3 regions of the Colwellia sp. NW0002-52-1 genome follow, and region 1 is predicted to be linked to each of the others. Evidence: predicted binding sites of a transcription regulator. Region 1 holds the regulator's gene; each other region holds the start of a gene.

Region 1 (5,604 bases):
TAAATACCCTGTCTTTGGGTTAAAGTTTGTTATTTTACAGGTTTTTTAATAGTTCCTGTAAAAGAAAAGTCGTATAATAAGCACTCTTTCAGCAAAGCAGAAATTTTCATGAAAACATCTTGGTATCGTGAGCCTTGGGCTTGGTTTGTCTTTATATTACCTTTTACTGCCGTTGTCGCCGGTATTGCCACTTTTATTATCGCCAACACGGATCCCGATCCTCTGGTGGTTGGTGATTACTATAAAAAAGGTAAAGCGATAAACTTAGAATTAGGTAAAGTTAAACAAGCACAAAAGCTAGGTATGAGTTTTGGTTTGAAGCTTGTTGATGATCAATTAATTATTCGCCCTACCGGTATTGAAAAAACCTTTCCATTATTAAATGTTAATTTTTTTCACCCAACAATAGCAGAAAGAGACTTCTACTTAGCATTAACAGCTGACGCTAATGGTAACTTTACCCATTACTTTGAAGCTGACCAAAATGTTTCGGGTAAATGGCGAGTAACCATTAGTCCATTTGAAAACCACTGGAAGATTCAAAACGTGATCACCCTACCTCAATCTGATTTTATTGCCATAAAACCTGATCTGACTGTAGCAAATTAATTAGCCGGTATTAGTGAGCATAAATTAATGAGCAACGTTTGTTTCCACTGTGATGAAGTCGTTCCCAAGGGCATTAACTTAACAACTCGTATTGATAATATTGATCAACCAATGTGCTGCATTGGTTGCCAAGCGGTTGCCCAAACTATTGTTGATAACAATTTAACTGATTATTACCGTTTTCGCAGTGCACCAGCTCAAAAAGGTGAAGTATTAATTCCCGAGCAATTACAACGCAACGAAATACTTGATGATGAAAGCTTACAAAACGAGTTTGCTTATTATCATAATGGTTTTAAAGAAACTATTTTAACCATTGATGGGATAAGCTGTTCAGCCTGTGCCTGGTTAATTGAAATGCAAATCAGTAAGCTCGAGGGCGTTAATAAAATTAATGTTAACGCGACAACTCAACGTGCAACTGTGCAATGGCAAGAAAGCCAAGTAAAGTTGAGCGACATACTGAGTTTAATCGATAAAATTGGTTATCACGGTTTGCCTTTTAAGGCGAGTACGGCTGAAAAAAACAATAATAAACAAGCGAAAAACTTTATCAAACGGTTAGGCATTTCGGGCATTTTAATGATGCAAGTAATGATGATCGCTTTTGGTTTATACTTCGGCGCTTTTTCCGATATGACTGAACACAATGTAATGTATTTACGTTGGGCAAGCTTTTTCTTGACGCTTCCTATTGTTAGCTATGGCGCCTTCCCATTTTATAAAAGTGCCTTCTTTGCCTTAAAAGCGCGCCAGCTTTCGATGGATGTTCCTGTCTCTATCGCCATTATTTTAGCTTTTATGGCTAGCTGTTGGGCAACATTTACGCAGCAAGGCGAAGTGTATTTTGAATCAGTGTCTATGTTTACCTTTCTACTGCTTATTGGTAAATTTCTTGAGTTTAGAGCCCGCAGCCGCGCCGCTGATGTTTCAGCAAATTTATTAAAATTAATGCCAATGACCGCGACTAAAATTGAGCAAGGTATTGAGCAATTTATTTCAGCCAATTATTTAAAAACTGATGATATTATTTTAATTAAACCCGGTGAAACCATTCCGGCTGATAGTGAAATATTAACGGGCACCAGCCAAATTAACGAAGCTATGTTGTCTGGCGAGCAACTGCCCCTGAAGAAAACCGCTTTAGATAACATTTTTGCTGGTACTATTAACGGCGATGGCAATTTAACGGCAAAAGTTAAACATAATAATCAAGAGTCGTTTTTAAGTCAGCTCATTCGACTGAGTGAAAATGCACAAAGCCATAAACCTAAATTAGCCAAGTTATCAGATAAAATTGCTCAATATTTTGTTGCGCTAATTCTGATGACGACCATAGCAACGGCAATATACTGGCTGAATCATGATCCAAGCGAAGCATTTTGGATCACCTTATCGGTTCTTGTCGTAACTTGTCCTTGTGCATTGGCATTAGCAACACCAACAGCGCTTACCTGTGCAACTACGCAACTTAATCGTAAAGGTATTATGATTAAGTCTGCCCATGTGCTTGAAACTATGCCTGAAGTTAATGCTATTTCATTTGATAAAACAGGAACATTAACTACAGGTGAGTTCACTATTGTAGATGTAAAAACTTATGGTGAATACTCAAACGAAGCGACGCAAGAAGGACGACAACAAGTGCTTGCCATAGCGGCAGCGCTTGAAGCACATTCGGCTCACCCCTTAGCAAAAGCTTTTAGCCCATTTCGTGATCATAACCAAATGACCCGCCAAGTTGTAGTTGCCCCTGGCGCAGGGATTTCTGGTGAAGTAAATAACCAACATTACCGCATTGGTAAAAGCTCTTGGCTTTTAGGTGCTAATGAACACTCAGCCTATAGTGCGCAGTGTGTATTAATGCAAGGTGAAACATTAATCGCTGAATTTTACTTGCATGATGGCTTACGAGAAGATGCTAAAGCATTGATCGATTTTCTTCACCAACAAAACATTGAAACCAGCATGCTTTCTGGTGATCACCTACAAGGCTGTAATAAATTACAATCAGCATTAAACCTTAACAAAGTGCATGCAAACCTCTCAGCACAAGAAAAAGTTAACACCATAAAACAGCAACAAAGTACTCATACGGTTGCCATGGTTGGCGATGGCGTTAACGATAGTCCCGTATTGGGCGCAGCTCATTTGTCTATTGCTATGGGTAGCGGTACTGATATTGCTAAAAATGGCGCAGATGTGATATTACTCAATAATAAACTTAAGGGTGTACAAACCCTGCGTGAAGTTGCTATTCGCACCACTCGTATTATTAAGCAAAATTATCTTTGGGCTTTTGGTTATAACGCTATTGTTTTACCGCTAGCGGTAACAGGCCATATAGCGCCTTACATGGCGGTTATAGGTATGTCGGCCAGTTCAATTTTAGTGGTAACAAATTCATTAAGGCTGTTAAAAAAATGAGTATAATTTACGTATTAATTCCCATTGCCGTGTTGCTCACAGCTATTGGTATTTATCTGTTTTTTTGGGCGGTAAAAACTGAGCAGTTTGATGATTTAGAAAAGCAAGGCATGAGTATTTTATTTGATGATGAAAATGATAAAGCTAAGCAAAATACCTTAAAGAATAACGAGTTAAATGAAACAGAAACTTCAAAGCAACAGCTAAAAAACCAGACTCATGACACTTGATTTTTTTTCTGCCTTTATTATTGGTCTGCTCGGCTCTGGCCATTGCATTGTAATGTGTGGTGGCATTAGCACTATGTTGACTACTGCTATTTCTGATCAAACTCGCCATAAAAAATTCGCCATTGTATTTGCTTATAACTTTGGCCGTATTGCTTCCTATAGTTTCATTGGCGCTATTGTGGCATTTACCAGCTCTATGGCAGCTAAAAACATAGGTTTTCCTGTTGTTATATTAAAAACTATCGCCGGTATTTTTTTAATTTTTTTAGGACTATATTTAGGGCAGTGGTTAATGTGGTTGAGCCGCATAGAACATTTAGGAAAAAATATTTGGCGTTATATATCGCCACTGACTAAAAACTTTATACCCATTAAGAACGTTAAAAGTGCCTTCGCTTTAGGTGCATTATGGGGATGGCTACCCTGCGGCTTAGTTTACTCAACTTTAACTTGGTCTTTAGCAAGCGCCGATACCCTCAATGGTGCTTTGATCATGTTTTTCTTTGGTTTAGGTACTTTACCTGCTTTAATGTCAATTTCACTAGGCACGTTCAGTGTTAAGTCTTTATTAACTCAGCCACTATTTAGAAAGCTATCGGCCATTTTGGTGATTTCATACGGCATTTATTCTATACTTATTGCATATAGCTAACGCATCTAATATGGTGTTCAGCATGGAAATTTTTATAGGTTATTATGAATAATAAATCGTGTGCCGACCAACAACATATTCACTGCCAAAACTGCAGTATCAGTGAATTGTGCTTACCATTTTCACTTAACAATCAAGAGTTAGAGACTTTAGATAATATTATTGATCGTAAGCTGCCTATCCAAAAAGGAGAGCAGCTATATAACGACGGTCAACCAATGCAAGCGCTTTACGCCGTGCGTTCTGGCACATTCAAAACTTATACAATTAACAAACAAGGAGAAGAGCAAATTACTGGCTTTCATTTGGCTGGGGATTTACTCGGATTTGACGCCATAGCGAATGCGAAACATCCAAGTTTTGCTAAAGCACTAGAAACCTCAATGGTTTGCGAAATACCTTATAATACGCTCGATACGTTATCTAATAGTATGCCAAAATTAAAAAAACAAATTTTGCGTATGATGAGCACTGAAATTCGTGAAGATCATGAAATGCTAACATTACTTAACCGTAAAAATGCGGAACAACGCCTTGCCACCTTCTTTAGTACTTTAAGTAGTCGCTATCATGCGCGTGGTTTATCGGCCTCTGAATTTCGTTTGTCTATGACACGTAATGATATTGGTAACTATATTGGTTTAACCGTAGAAACCATAAGTCGTTTACTTAACCGCTTCGATAAAAATGGCTTAATTGCCGTTAATGGTAAACTTATTACCATCGTAAATATTGAAAAATTAAATGAGTGTGCCGCGCTTTAAAATATAAATCCAGCGTTTTCTCACGACTTTATTATTCAACAATTTACCGCTATGCTTAACATAATATAGTTTATAAAAAATGATAATAATTTGATTTAAAACAAGTATTATCTTTTCAAAATAGATTATTGTTAATATATTAAGCAAGGTTATTAGCTGTGTGGTTTGGCCTAATACAAGCAGGCAAAGATAAGGAATTAACTATGGAAAAGTATCAAAAAATACTCGCAATTGTTGACCCAACAACAGAAGATCAAAAAGCGTTAAAGCGAGCAATAGAATTAGCACGTAAAACGGGTGCAAGTATCACTGCATTTTTGACCATATATGACTTCTCTTATGAAATGACTACAATGCTTTCAGGCGATGAACGCGAAGCTATGTGCAAATCGGTTATTAATGATCGTACACAATGGTTAGAGTTTATGATTGCTGACCTAGATGTTTCTGGTATTACTGTTGATTGTAAAGTTATTTGGCATAACCGCCCTTTTGAGCAAATAATCGCACAAGTTATTGATCATGGTTATGATATTGTCATCAAAGGGACTCATCAACACGATAAATTAAAGTCCGTTATATTTACCCCAACCGATTGGCATATTTTACGTAAATGCCCTTGCCCTGTACTGCTAGTGAAAGAACATTTATGGCCTGAAGACGGCAATATTATTGCTGCATTAAACATTGGCAGCGAAGAAGAAGAACATAAAGCCTTAAACGATAAAATAACGGCAGAAGCCAAACAGTTAGCCAAAGTAATGAAAGCAAACTTACACTTGGTAAATTCGTTTCCAGGCACTCCGGTAAATATCGCCATAGAGATTCCAGAGTTTGATGCTAATGATTATAACCTTGCTATGCTCAAGCATCATGAAGAGGCCATGTTAGAGCATGCAGCCGCTTTTAATATCACTGAGGA
Region 2 (5,604 bases), on a different contig from region 1:
AGAGTGGTTACTTGTATGTAGGTAACCCGGTTAAACAGGTAAGAGAGCTAAAAGAAAGTGAAGCTAGCTTTCTGAAGCAGTCAGCCATTAATTATGTGGAATTAAAGGCTGAGTATCTAGCACAGAGTTAGTTAGCAATTATAGTTACTTCATTTCAATATGAATTTCATCGCCTTCTGGCTCATTTTTCTCGAGCCAGAGTTCGGTAACTTCTTCTAAATCATATTTAGTACAGTTATTTATCTCGGTTAACTGCTTTAGCTGCATTGAATGAAAATATATCGTGATTCTTTGTCCTGACAATTGCCCAGTAAAAGACCAAGCGTCATGCGCTTTGTTAAACTGTAAGTCATCATTAAATATAATAGCTTGGTTCATGTGATTACTTCTCTTTCTTTAGCGTTACACTAATTGTTCTCTTAATGATTTAAGTATAGGTTCTACTTCGGGGTTAATATCGGTCCATAATTGAAAGCTTGCAGCAGCCTGCCCTACTAACATACCTAATCCATCGATAACATGTTCAACACCAAGTAAACGGGCTTGTTGCAGAAATGCGGTCGGCTTTTTACCATATACCATGTCGTAACATGTACTGGCGTTTTCAATGGTATTATTTGATATGGGTAGGCTATCGCCAGATAAACCGGCAGAAGTCGCATTGATAATAATATCAAACTGCGAGTGTTCGGTATCAGAAAACGTCACCGCTTTAATTGGCTTGTTTGGGTATTGCTCAGCGATTGCCTCGGCTCTGCTTAATGTTCTATTGGCAATTGTTAATGATTTTGGTGCTTTATCTAATAATGCTTGTACTACTCCTTTTGCTGCCCCACCGGCACCTAACAATAAAATATGGCTATCTTGCAAGGTAACTTGATGTCGGAGCAAATCATTGACTAGGCCTATACCATCGGTGGTGTCTCCATAGATAATCCCTTTGGTAAAAATTAAGGTATTAACCGCGCCAGCCAGTTTGGCTTTCTCGCTAAGTTCATCACACATTGCAAATGCTTGCTCTTTGAATGGTGCAGTTACATTAGCGCCTTTACCATTATTCGCAATAAGATTATTCACCGCTTTTTCAAATTGTCCTAATTCGACTAATTCACTTTGATAATTTAATAAGCACTGAGATTGCGCGGCAAAACTTTGGTGTATGAAGGGAGATTTAGATTGGGCAATAGGATTGCCAAATACACGATATTGATCCATGAGGTTTCTAGCTTTTTTATAGCATAAGTGTTTAACCTAAGATTAACGCAGTTATGAAAAGATAGAAACATAAAAGCAGTAACACTATTACTGCTTTTTATATCAATTTCGCTTACTTTAGAATTTATAACCTAACATTAACGAGTAAACCATAGGGTCAATATCTATATTAGCTTTACCGATACTGTTGCCAGCGACATCAAATGTTGCCTCAGTATTAATATCAATATAGCGAATAGAAGCATTTAATGACCACTTTTCATCTAATTGATAATCCGCGCCAATTTGAACTGATAAACCAAATGAGTCATCCAACGCTAAGTTACTTAATCCTAGTGACTCAGGTCCTGCTGAAAATTCTTCGTCAAAAAATACCGTGTAATTTAAGCCAAGACCTGCATACGGTTTAAACGCTGAGTTAGTATCAAAATAATAGAGCGCACTCAATGTTGGAGGTAAATGCTTTATTTGGCCTAAATTTGCACCGTCAACGCCAAGCACTGAGTTTTTATCTTGAATGGTAATATCATGCTCAAATGGCGTTGCAGCTAGCAGCTCAATGGCCCAATTTTTATCAAAGAAATAAACAAAATTAAGACCAAGTTGGGTATCGTCACCATTTGTTAAAGTCATAGTTGAATCAGCGCCGCCTAACATAATACTTGATTGCCCATTATCTGGGTTAACCAGTGTTGCACCACCACGAACTATGATGTCACCAGCTTGGTTTGCTAGGGCAAGTGGAGAAAGTGTTATAGCAGAGAAGATTAATCCCTTAATAATTGAAGTTTTCATGAAAGCATTACCTTTTGTAAATATGAAATAAACTATTTGTTCAATAAGGTAATTTTACGACGAGACGATATTTGATAAATTGATCTGGCACAAGGTTTGTAGAAAACCTGTTATAAAAGCGATTGTTTTTTTGATCTGAAGCATAGCTCAATAATCTAAACGTAAAGCCCAAATAGCAATTTTACTATTTGGGCCATAAAGTAATTAACTTTAATTAAGCCAGTCTTGTGGCACTAAGTAAGGTAGTAATGCCGCTTCAGGACTATCGGGATCAGCCTGAAAATTATATTCCCAACGCACCAACGGTGGCATTGACATTAAAATTGATTCGGTTCTGCCACCTGATTGTAATCCAAATAGTGTTCCTCTATCGAAAACCAAATTAAATTCAACATAACGGCCACGTCGATAAAGCTGAAATTGACGATTGTTTTCATCGTAAGGTGTGTCTTTGCGTTTCTCGATCAAAGGTACATAAGCATCAATGAACCCAGCACCGATGGCCTTCATGAAATCAAAGCATTGAGTAAAGTCCCACTTGTTAAGGTCATCAAAAAATAGCCCACCTACACCACGGGTTTCATTACGATGCTTTAAGTAGAAGTATTCATCGCACCATTTTTTATATTTAGGGTAAACATCATCACCAAAGGGGTCGCAGATATTTTTTGCCGTTTGATGCCAATGCACCACATCTTCTTTAAATGGGTAAAAAGGTGTGAGATCAAAACCACCACCAAACCACCAAACGGGCGCTTCGCCTTCTTTTTCAGCAATAAAAAACCTAACATTTGCGTGTGATATTGGAATAAAAGGATTTTTGGGATGAATAACTAATGAAACACCACAAGCTTGCCATTTTCGACCGGCTAACTCTGGGCGATGTGCGGTTGCAGATGGTGGTAGTTTATCACCAGAAACCACAGAAAAATTTACGCCACCTTGCTCAATTACCGAACCATTGGTTAGCACACGTGTTCTACCACCGCCGCCTTCTTCACGTACCCAGTTATCTTCAATAAACTTACCGCTACCGTCAGCCGCTTCTAAAGAAGCACATATTTGGTCTTGCAAGGATTTTAAAAATTCAATTACAACATTAATATTTACAGTGCTCATGAGCGAATAACTTCTCCAGATAATGCATCAATAATAGTAGAGGGCTTTTCAAAGCCTAAGGTTTTACCTTTAATAATAAAATCAATTTTAGCAGCAAGATCATGAGGAATATCTTGCCATGTTTTAGCAGGAGATTGCCCACTTAAGTTAGCACTGGTTGAAACAATGGGTTTGTTCGTTGCTAAACAAAGCGCCACAACGTCTGGTTGGCTAGTTACACGCACCGCAATTTTATCAAAGCGACCAGTTAATAAAGCAGACGTATTGATATTTTTAGCCACTAACTGCGTAATACCATCAGGCCAACGAGACAGCACAGCAAAACGTTTATCTTGTGGTATTTGGTCATCGTCTATATAAGGTAAAAGCTGTGAATAGTTACCAGCAAGCAGAATCAAGCCTTTATCTGCTGGGCGTGATTTAAGCGACAATAGTTTTTCAATTGCTTGGTTGTTATCCGGATCACAGCCTAAGCCAAATACAGACTCGGTTGGGTAAGCTAAAACCCCACCCTGTTGAAATGTTTCTAATGCTGTAGCCATTGGTTTGATTATATATAAAGTAAAAAATTAATTATCGAGGATTATACGTTCTTTAACCATAAACTACATACTTAGAAATAAAAAAACGGTATACGTTAATTAAACGTTTACCGTTATGAGGATAAGTTTTTAGCTTGTTGCCAACTTAAGCTTCAGATAAGGCTTTAACTTTCTGACGCAAGACAAACTTTTGTACTTTACCGGTAGAGGTTTTGGGTAAGTCACTAAAAACGATAGTTTTGGGCACTTTGAAACTTGCCATATGGTTACGACAGTGCTGTATAACCTCCTGCTCTGATAATGTTTTTCCTGGCTTTAATCCGACAAAAGCACAAGGAGTTTCGCCCCACTTTTCATCTTTTTTTGCGACTACAGCGGCTTCTAAAATAGCTGGGTGCATATAAAGTACACCTTCTATTTCGACCGATGAAATATTTTCGCCGCCTGAGATAATAATATCTTTAGAGCGATCGCGAATTTCAATATAACCATCTGGATGCTTAACCGCTAAATCGCCAGAATGAAACCAACCTTGGGCAAATGCTTCTTCCGTTGTCGTTGAATTTTTTAAATAGCCTTTCATGGTAGTGTTACCACGAAACATAATCTCACCCATAGTTTCACCATCTGCAGGTACGGGCTTCATGGTGTCGGGGTCGAGTACGTCGACATCCTCTTGTGTCGGGTAACGTACACCTTGACGCGCTTTTAATGCTGCTCGTTCATCATCGCTTTTGTCGTTCCATTCATCTTTCCATTCGCTAACCACACATGGACCATAAACTTCTGTTAAGCCATAACTTTGGGTGATTTCAATGCCAAGATTCTCAATCCCCTTAATTACTGCTGCAGGTGGTGGTGCGCCAGCCGTCATCGCTTTCATATTTTTAGGTAATTTTTCTAGCAGGCTTTTGTCAGCATTTAAAATCATATTTAGTACAATCGGTGCACCACAAAAGTGACTAACATTATGATCGATCATCGCATTTACTATCGCGCCTACTTCTACTTGTCTCAAGCAAATTTGCGTGCCACCAACCGCGACTATAGTCCACGGAAAACACCAACCATTGCAGTGAAACATTGGCAAGGTCCAAAGGTAGTTTGTTTTGTTATTAGTTGGCCAAATAAAATTATGACCTATGGCATTAAGGTAAGCACCACGATGCGAATAAACTACGCCTTTAGGATTACCTGTAGTGCCAGAAGTATAATTCAATGCTAATGCTTGCCATTCATCATGCACAAAAGATTGTGAAAAATTTTCATCGCCTTGAGCTAGTAGCGCTTGATAATCCATAGTACCCAGCCTTTCACCACCAAGGCCTTCTACATCATCAATATCGATAACCAGTGGGTTACGTGTAGAAAGCGCTAATGCTTCTTTAACTACACACGAAAAAGCAGTATCTGTTAACAGCACATCACATTCACCATGATCTAAAATAAAAGCAATATTTTGAGCATCTAAACGAATGTTAATAGCATTAAGTACCGCACCTATTTGTGGTACAGCAAAATGAGCATCGAGAAATTCAGGTATGTTAGCCGCCAAAATACTCACAGTTTGCCCTGGCTTAACACCCATTTTAATTAAGCTTGATGCTAATCTGCGAACATTTTTACGGTATTGTTGATAAGTAAATTTTTTCTTACCATGAATAATCGCTATTTTGTCTGGGTAAACATCAGCCGTTCTATTTAAAAAATTAATCGGTGTTAATGGCTGACTATTTGCTGCAACTTTATCTAAGCCTTGGTTGTAAATATTACTCATGACCTTCCTCTTTCACTTATCACGGAGACAGATAATTAAGACTGTTCAATAATCAGTATCCGACTCACCCTGAAGCTGTTTAGCTATATTTAGCGTTTATACACAAAATTATCATACGCTGAAAATTAAAATAAAAAATCATCCTTTGGTCTATAT
Region 3 (5,604 bases), on a different contig from region 1:
GGTTCATCACTTAGTATTTACCAGTAAACATTATGGTGACACACAACAATTAGCCGACGATGTTAGTAAGTTATGTCAGCACCATATTAACTTGTTCGGTGAGGCGCCCTTCAAAGAATATTGGTTCATTACCCATTTACTCGCCAACGGATTTGGTGGTTTAGAGCATAAAAACTCAACGATATTACAAGCGAGCCGCTTCGACTTACCCAATGCGCAAAAATCATCAGAGCGTACTGAAAATTACAAAACATTCTTAAGTTTATGCTCGCATGAATATTTCCATGCTTGGAATGTTTGTCGTATAAAACCAAAAGAATTTATTCCTTACAATTTACAACAAGAAAGCTATACCAAACAGTTATGGGCTTTTGAAGGCATAACCTCTTATTACGATGACTTTTCACTTTATCGTACCGGCATCATTACTTTTGAAGAATACTTAGCTATTTTGGCAAAAGGAGCTACACGCATTAGTCGTGGAGTAGGTGAGTTAAAACAAAGCATCACGGCCTCTAGTTTTGATGCCTGGACCAAGTTTTATCAACAAGGCCCAGACGCCGTAAACAACATAGTCAGTTATTACGTTAAAGGAGCGTTCATCGCTTTGTGGTTAGATTTAACAATTCGTGAAAAATCTAATAACCAATACAGCTTAGATACCTTAATGCGAGAATTATGGATCCATTTTGGTCGGACAAATGTTGGTACAAGCGAAGAAGACTTTATCAATATTGCCAACCTACTTTGTGGCGAAGATATTACAGCGGCATTTAAACACCACTTATATAGCACTGAACGTATTGATCTAACAGCCGAGTTAGCTAAAGTTGGCGTTGAACTACAAAAGCATAAGTTTAAAAAACTAAACAGTGAAGAAACAACTTCTGCTACAAGCTTTCATGCTTATTTAGGCGCACAATATAAAGCACAGCCTTTTGGTTTAACAATTACCCAAGTATTAGAGGAATCACCTGCGGCTAAAGCTGGCATTGCGGTTAACGATGTACTTATTGCCGTTGATCATGTCAAAGTTACCGAACAATCAATACAAGCCATATTTGATCATCAAGCTGAAAATAGTGAACTAAACTGCCACTTTTTTAGAGACGATCAACTTTTAAAATCGACAATAACCATTATCGACTCGCCTTTAGCAGGCATAGCTTTTAACGTTGTCGACGAGAGTTTAGCTAAGCTATGGCAAACGATTATTCCTCAAGGCTAAGCTCTTAATAAGTTATTGTAAACTTAAGCGTACGCAAAAACTGACAACTTCTTGCTGCTAAACTGGAATGAAAATTAGGGCGAATTATCGAGTTATGGTAAAAATTAACTTATCCGATATTCGCTCAACTTATAATTTAAGTGCTAACCCTATGATTAATTTAAAACGCTTTCACCACGTGGCTTATCGCTGTAAAGATGCCAAAGAAACTGTCGACTGGTATCAAAAACATTTAAATATGGAACTGACGGTTGCGATTGCAGAAAATGAAGTACCGTCAACCAAGGCCCCTGATCCTTACATGCATATATTTTTAGATGCAGGCATGGGCAATATACTCGCATTTTTTGAAATTCCAAATTCTCCTGACATGGGTCGCGATGAAAATACACCTACATGGGTACAACATATCGCTCTAGAAGTTGAAGATTTAGACGCTTTAATCTCAGCAAAAAACGATTTAGAGTCAAATGGAATAGATATATTAGGCCCGGTAAATCATGGTGTATTTAAATCAATTTACTTCTTCGACCCAAATGGACATCGTTTAGAATTAGCAGCCAATATTGGTACAAAAGAGCAATATGCTGAACTTAAAAGGGTCGCTCCACTGATGGTAGAAGAATGGTCACAAACTAAAAAAGCACCAACACATGCCGCTTGGTTACATGAGTTAAATGACTAAAATTTAACCAGAACATTGCTACAAGCCTTAATAACGAAGAGCTTCGTAAGTAAGGCTTGCAAACAAATTCCCCTTCAAAGTAAGCTTTTTTGTAAGACATTGACCATAAAATAGAAATTAATAAAAAATAAATTACATATTTTAACAATTTTATTACACTTAAAAACAAAGACTTGCTGAGTTTTAGCTTTTTAGTTAGCCAAAAAACGAAAAAAAGCACTTGATGCTTGTCGAAACTCACGTAAAGTATGGGCAGCTACGTAGATAGCAACTAACAAAATGGATAATCACTGCACGGACAGCAAGTAAGCGTTATTTAACGCAGAACAATATTTACAATATGGATGGTTTACTACTGCTTAGGGAAAGCATTGAATATTTTGTCTATATTAGACATAAAGGATAGCCCAAGAAAGTGTCAGGATGACCGATAAAAATAAAATGAAGTGCTACGATAATAATAAAAAATAATATTAGAAATTATTAAACTCACAGGGACTGTAACAAAAGGCTAGGACAGCCACTTAAGAATCGGGATTTATATGTTGGCAATTGCCGCATTTTCTCAAAAAGCGACGTTATTTACGTCGCTTTTTTTCTTTCTATCGCTGTTTAGTGCGGAATGTCGTAAAATAAACCTAATTGTTCATTATTTTAAGTTATTACTATGTCTCGTACGAAAAAATCACGCAAACCGGGCACAGGTTCTATTGGCATCCTAAAAGATGACAAAAAAAAATTAGTCGAACCAAAACCGCGTAGAGCAAAAAAATCTAATGGTAACGAAGCGGGCAACCGTCAAAAAGAAGCCACGAAAAAAGTTACTCAAAGTCAAACTTCTGCTAAGCATAAAGATCCTCGTATTGGCAATAAAACGCCTATCGACTTAGGTAAGCCGAATAGTGCGCCAATAAAAACCAAACCAGCGAAGAAAGTGCAAGATAACTCACCTATCGCAGGCATTCGCGCAGTTGAAACAGGCGAGTCATTAGCAGATCAATTAAGTCGCATTGAGCAAGATCCAAGATTGCTTGAGATTCTTGAAAAACAAGATGATGACATAGCTTTATCATCAGAAGAAATTGACTACTATAATACCCTAATGGAACAACACGAAAAAATCAGTGATGCTTTAGGCATAGATGATGAAGATGACATTGTAGAACAGCCTAAAAAATCAGACTCAGAAGATGATCTATGGGACAAATTTAATAATAGTGATTTAACCAAATTTGAATAGGTAACATCAATGCTATCAAATCCATGGGTTTACCTTGCATTATTGGCTTTTGTTATTATTGCAGTATTAGCCGCCATAGCCGTAAAACTATTGCGCCAGTTAAAACAGCAAACACTGGCACAAAAGCAAAAAGAAATAGCTCAGCAACAAGCTTTGCAACAGCATGACAAAAAAATAATAGCTAGCGTTATTATTATTGTTCGCGCGATGAAAGAAGAGCAATGCGATATCGCAGAAGGCTGTTGGCGCTTAAGCGTTTTACTTGATTCATTAAAATTAAGCCAAGACTTAAATGTGCAGTTTCCAGCAATATTTACATTTTATGAAGCTATAAAGCATATGCCAATTTTAGCCGCGCGTAAAAAGCTTGATAAAAAAACACGCATGAAACTAGATTTTGAGCGCATGAAACTCGAAGCTGAAATGGCAGATGCTATTCGACAAGATATAGCGCTATTACATCAATACGCCAATGAACGAAATAGTATGCTAAGTGAAACAAAAGCGACCATTTAAATAGCAATATTTACTTAAAGCACCTGTTAGTTACTATAGTATAAAAAGCTCAAAATTTAAGTTTGAACGTACTACAATAAGCTATTCATATATTTACACTATGAGTAGCTTTTTTTCTCAAAAAAGCATGCACTATTGCGCTCGATCAATGTTTGAGAAACGAGTTTATTTATAATATCGAAAAATAGATAAACTGGCCCTCTTATGCAAACCCATAACTTTTTCGATAATGCCTTACTAAAAAAATATAACACCAGTGGGCCGCGTTATACCTCGTACCCAACCGCGTTAGAATTTACTGAACAATTCAAATATAGTGATTTAGTTTCAACCATTGAAGCATCCCCAAATCAAGCGTTATCCTTGTATGTTCATATTCCTTTTTGTCATAGCCTTTGCTATTACTGCGGGTGCAATAAAGTCGTTACTCGCCACAGAGATAAAGCTGACACCTATCTAGCATTTCTTGCAAAAGAAATTATCGCAAAAGCACCTTTATTTAAAAACTATACCGTAAAACAACTACATTGGGGTGGAGGTACGCCTAGTTTCTTAAATCACGAACAAATAACCAAATTAGTTGTGTTATTAAAAGAGCAATTTACCTTCTCTGAGCAAGTAGAGATGAGTATTGAAATAGACCCACGTGAAATAGAAATGAACTTAGCCGAACATTTATATAGTTTAGGGTTTAATCGCTTAAGCATTGGTGTACAAGACATCGATGAAAAAGTGCAGCAAACCATTAATAGAGTGCAATCAACCGAATTTATAGAGAAATTTATTGCTCATGCCAAGCACGTTGGCTTCAAGTCGATTAATATTGATTTGATCTATGGTTTACCACATCAAAATATAGCAACATTCACCCGTACACTGAACAAAGCGCATGAGATGGCCGTTGATCGCATTTCACTCTTTAGTTATGCCCATATGCCTTCTCGGTTTGCTGCTCAACGTAAACTTAAAGATGAATGGCTACCAAACATAGATGAGAAGTTTGCGTTAATGAAACTTGCCATAGAAAAGCTTTGTGACTTTGGCTACGACTTTATCGGAATGGATCACTTCGCCAAGCCGGAAGATGAGTTAGCTATCGCTCAAAAAGAAGGGAATTTACACAGAAATTTTCAAGGCTACACCACCAAAGGCGGTGGCGACTTGCTCGGTTTAGGTGTGTCAGCAATAAGCGCTATTGGAAGTAGCTTAAGCCAAAACACCAAAGAACTACCGAACTATTATAAAGCGATTGATGCAAACGCGCATACTCATGAAAAAGGGCTAAAACTCACTCAAGATGACATTATTCGAGGCGAAGTTATTCGTGAATTAATGTGTAATATGTCTATCAACAAAAATAAAATTAATGAAAAGTATTCAATTGATTTTGACCAATACTTCGCTAAAGATCTACCTCTGCTTAAGCCTTTTATTGATGACGGCTTGCTCAGCAATACACAAAATAACATTCGTGTAGATCAAAAAGCTCGATTATTAATACGAAACATTTGCATGAGCTTTGATGCCAACCTAAAGCAAAAAATAAATCAGCAACGCTTTTCTCGGGTGATATAACTTAATCTTCTAGTTGGCCTAAAACAAACCGACAATCGGCGCTGAAAAACACCAACTCAGTGCCCTGTTTTTTTTTATCTTCTTTGGCTAAATCTACCCACTGATAATAAACATTACGATGTACCTTAGCCTTTAAATTTCGCCTAACCGTAACGTATAAAGCACCATCTTCTGCAATATCTAAAGGGTGTTCTGCATTTAATATAAAGCTATCGTCTAAATTAGTAGTGACTTGCATACGGGTTTGTTCTTCATCGAGCCATTGCCATTGCGTTAAAATAAATGGTGCATCAACAACCTTTATACCTATTTTTTCAACCGGCGTTACCAAAAAATATTTTTCATCTTCTTTTTTTAATA

The links. The regulator FNR, encoded in region 1, switches genes on or off when oxygen is low (the NO sensors DNR and NnrR bind a similar motif). The targets are predictions, from matches to a motif close to TTGATCTAGATCAA.
Region 2: AC27H3_RS16605 (OmpW/AlkL family protein) is a predicted target of FNR. The motif match lies at 2,090-2,103, and genes of this name have one in related genera.
Region 3: hemN (oxygen-independent coproporphyrinogen III oxidase) is a predicted target of FNR. The motif match lies at 3,805-3,818, and genes of this name have one in related genera.

What each region holds. Positions count from the first base shown of each region.
Region 1 covers NZ_BAAJLU010000005.1:27,174-32,777, forward strand. The annotation lists gene AC27H3_RS06860 (FixH family protein) at 109-609, shown strand; gene AC27H3_RS06865 (heavy metal translocating P-type ATPase) at 637-3,036, shown strand; gene ccoS (cbb3-type cytochrome oxidase assembly protein CcoS) at 3,033-3,266, shown strand; gene AC27H3_RS06875 (sulfite exporter TauE/SafE family protein) at 3,256-3,918, shown strand; gene fnr (fumarate/nitrate reduction transcriptional regulator Fnr) at 3,963-4,682, shown strand; gene uspE (universal stress protein UspE) at 4,886-5,604, shown strand, end outside.
Region 2 covers NZ_BAAJLU010000023.1:32,567-38,170, reverse strand. The annotation lists gene AC27H3_RS16620 (gamma carbonic anhydrase family protein) at 1-131, shown strand, start outside; gene AC27H3_RS16615 (hypothetical protein) at 145-378, opposite strand; gene aroE (shikimate dehydrogenase) at 403-1,215, opposite strand; gene AC27H3_RS16605 (OmpW/AlkL family protein) at 1,333-2,010, opposite strand; gene hemF (oxygen-dependent coproporphyrinogen oxidase) at 2,221-3,129, opposite strand; gene tsaC (L-threonylcarbamoyladenylate synthase type 1 TsaC) at 3,126-3,671, opposite strand; gene AC27H3_RS16590 (acyl-CoA synthetase) at 3,817-5,448, opposite strand.
Region 3 covers NZ_BAAJLU010000006.1:184,842-190,445, reverse strand. The annotation lists gene AC27H3_RS08575 (M61 family metallopeptidase) at 1-1,228, shown strand, start outside; gene AC27H3_RS08570 (VOC family protein) at 1,380-1,913, shown strand; gene yihI (Der GTPase-activating protein YihI) at 2,581-3,153, shown strand; gene AC27H3_RS08560 (DUF2489 domain-containing protein) at 3,163-3,669, shown strand; gene hemN (oxygen-independent coproporphyrinogen III oxidase) at 3,874-5,244, shown strand; gene AC27H3_RS08550 (DUF1285 domain-containing protein) at 5,246-5,604, opposite strand, start outside.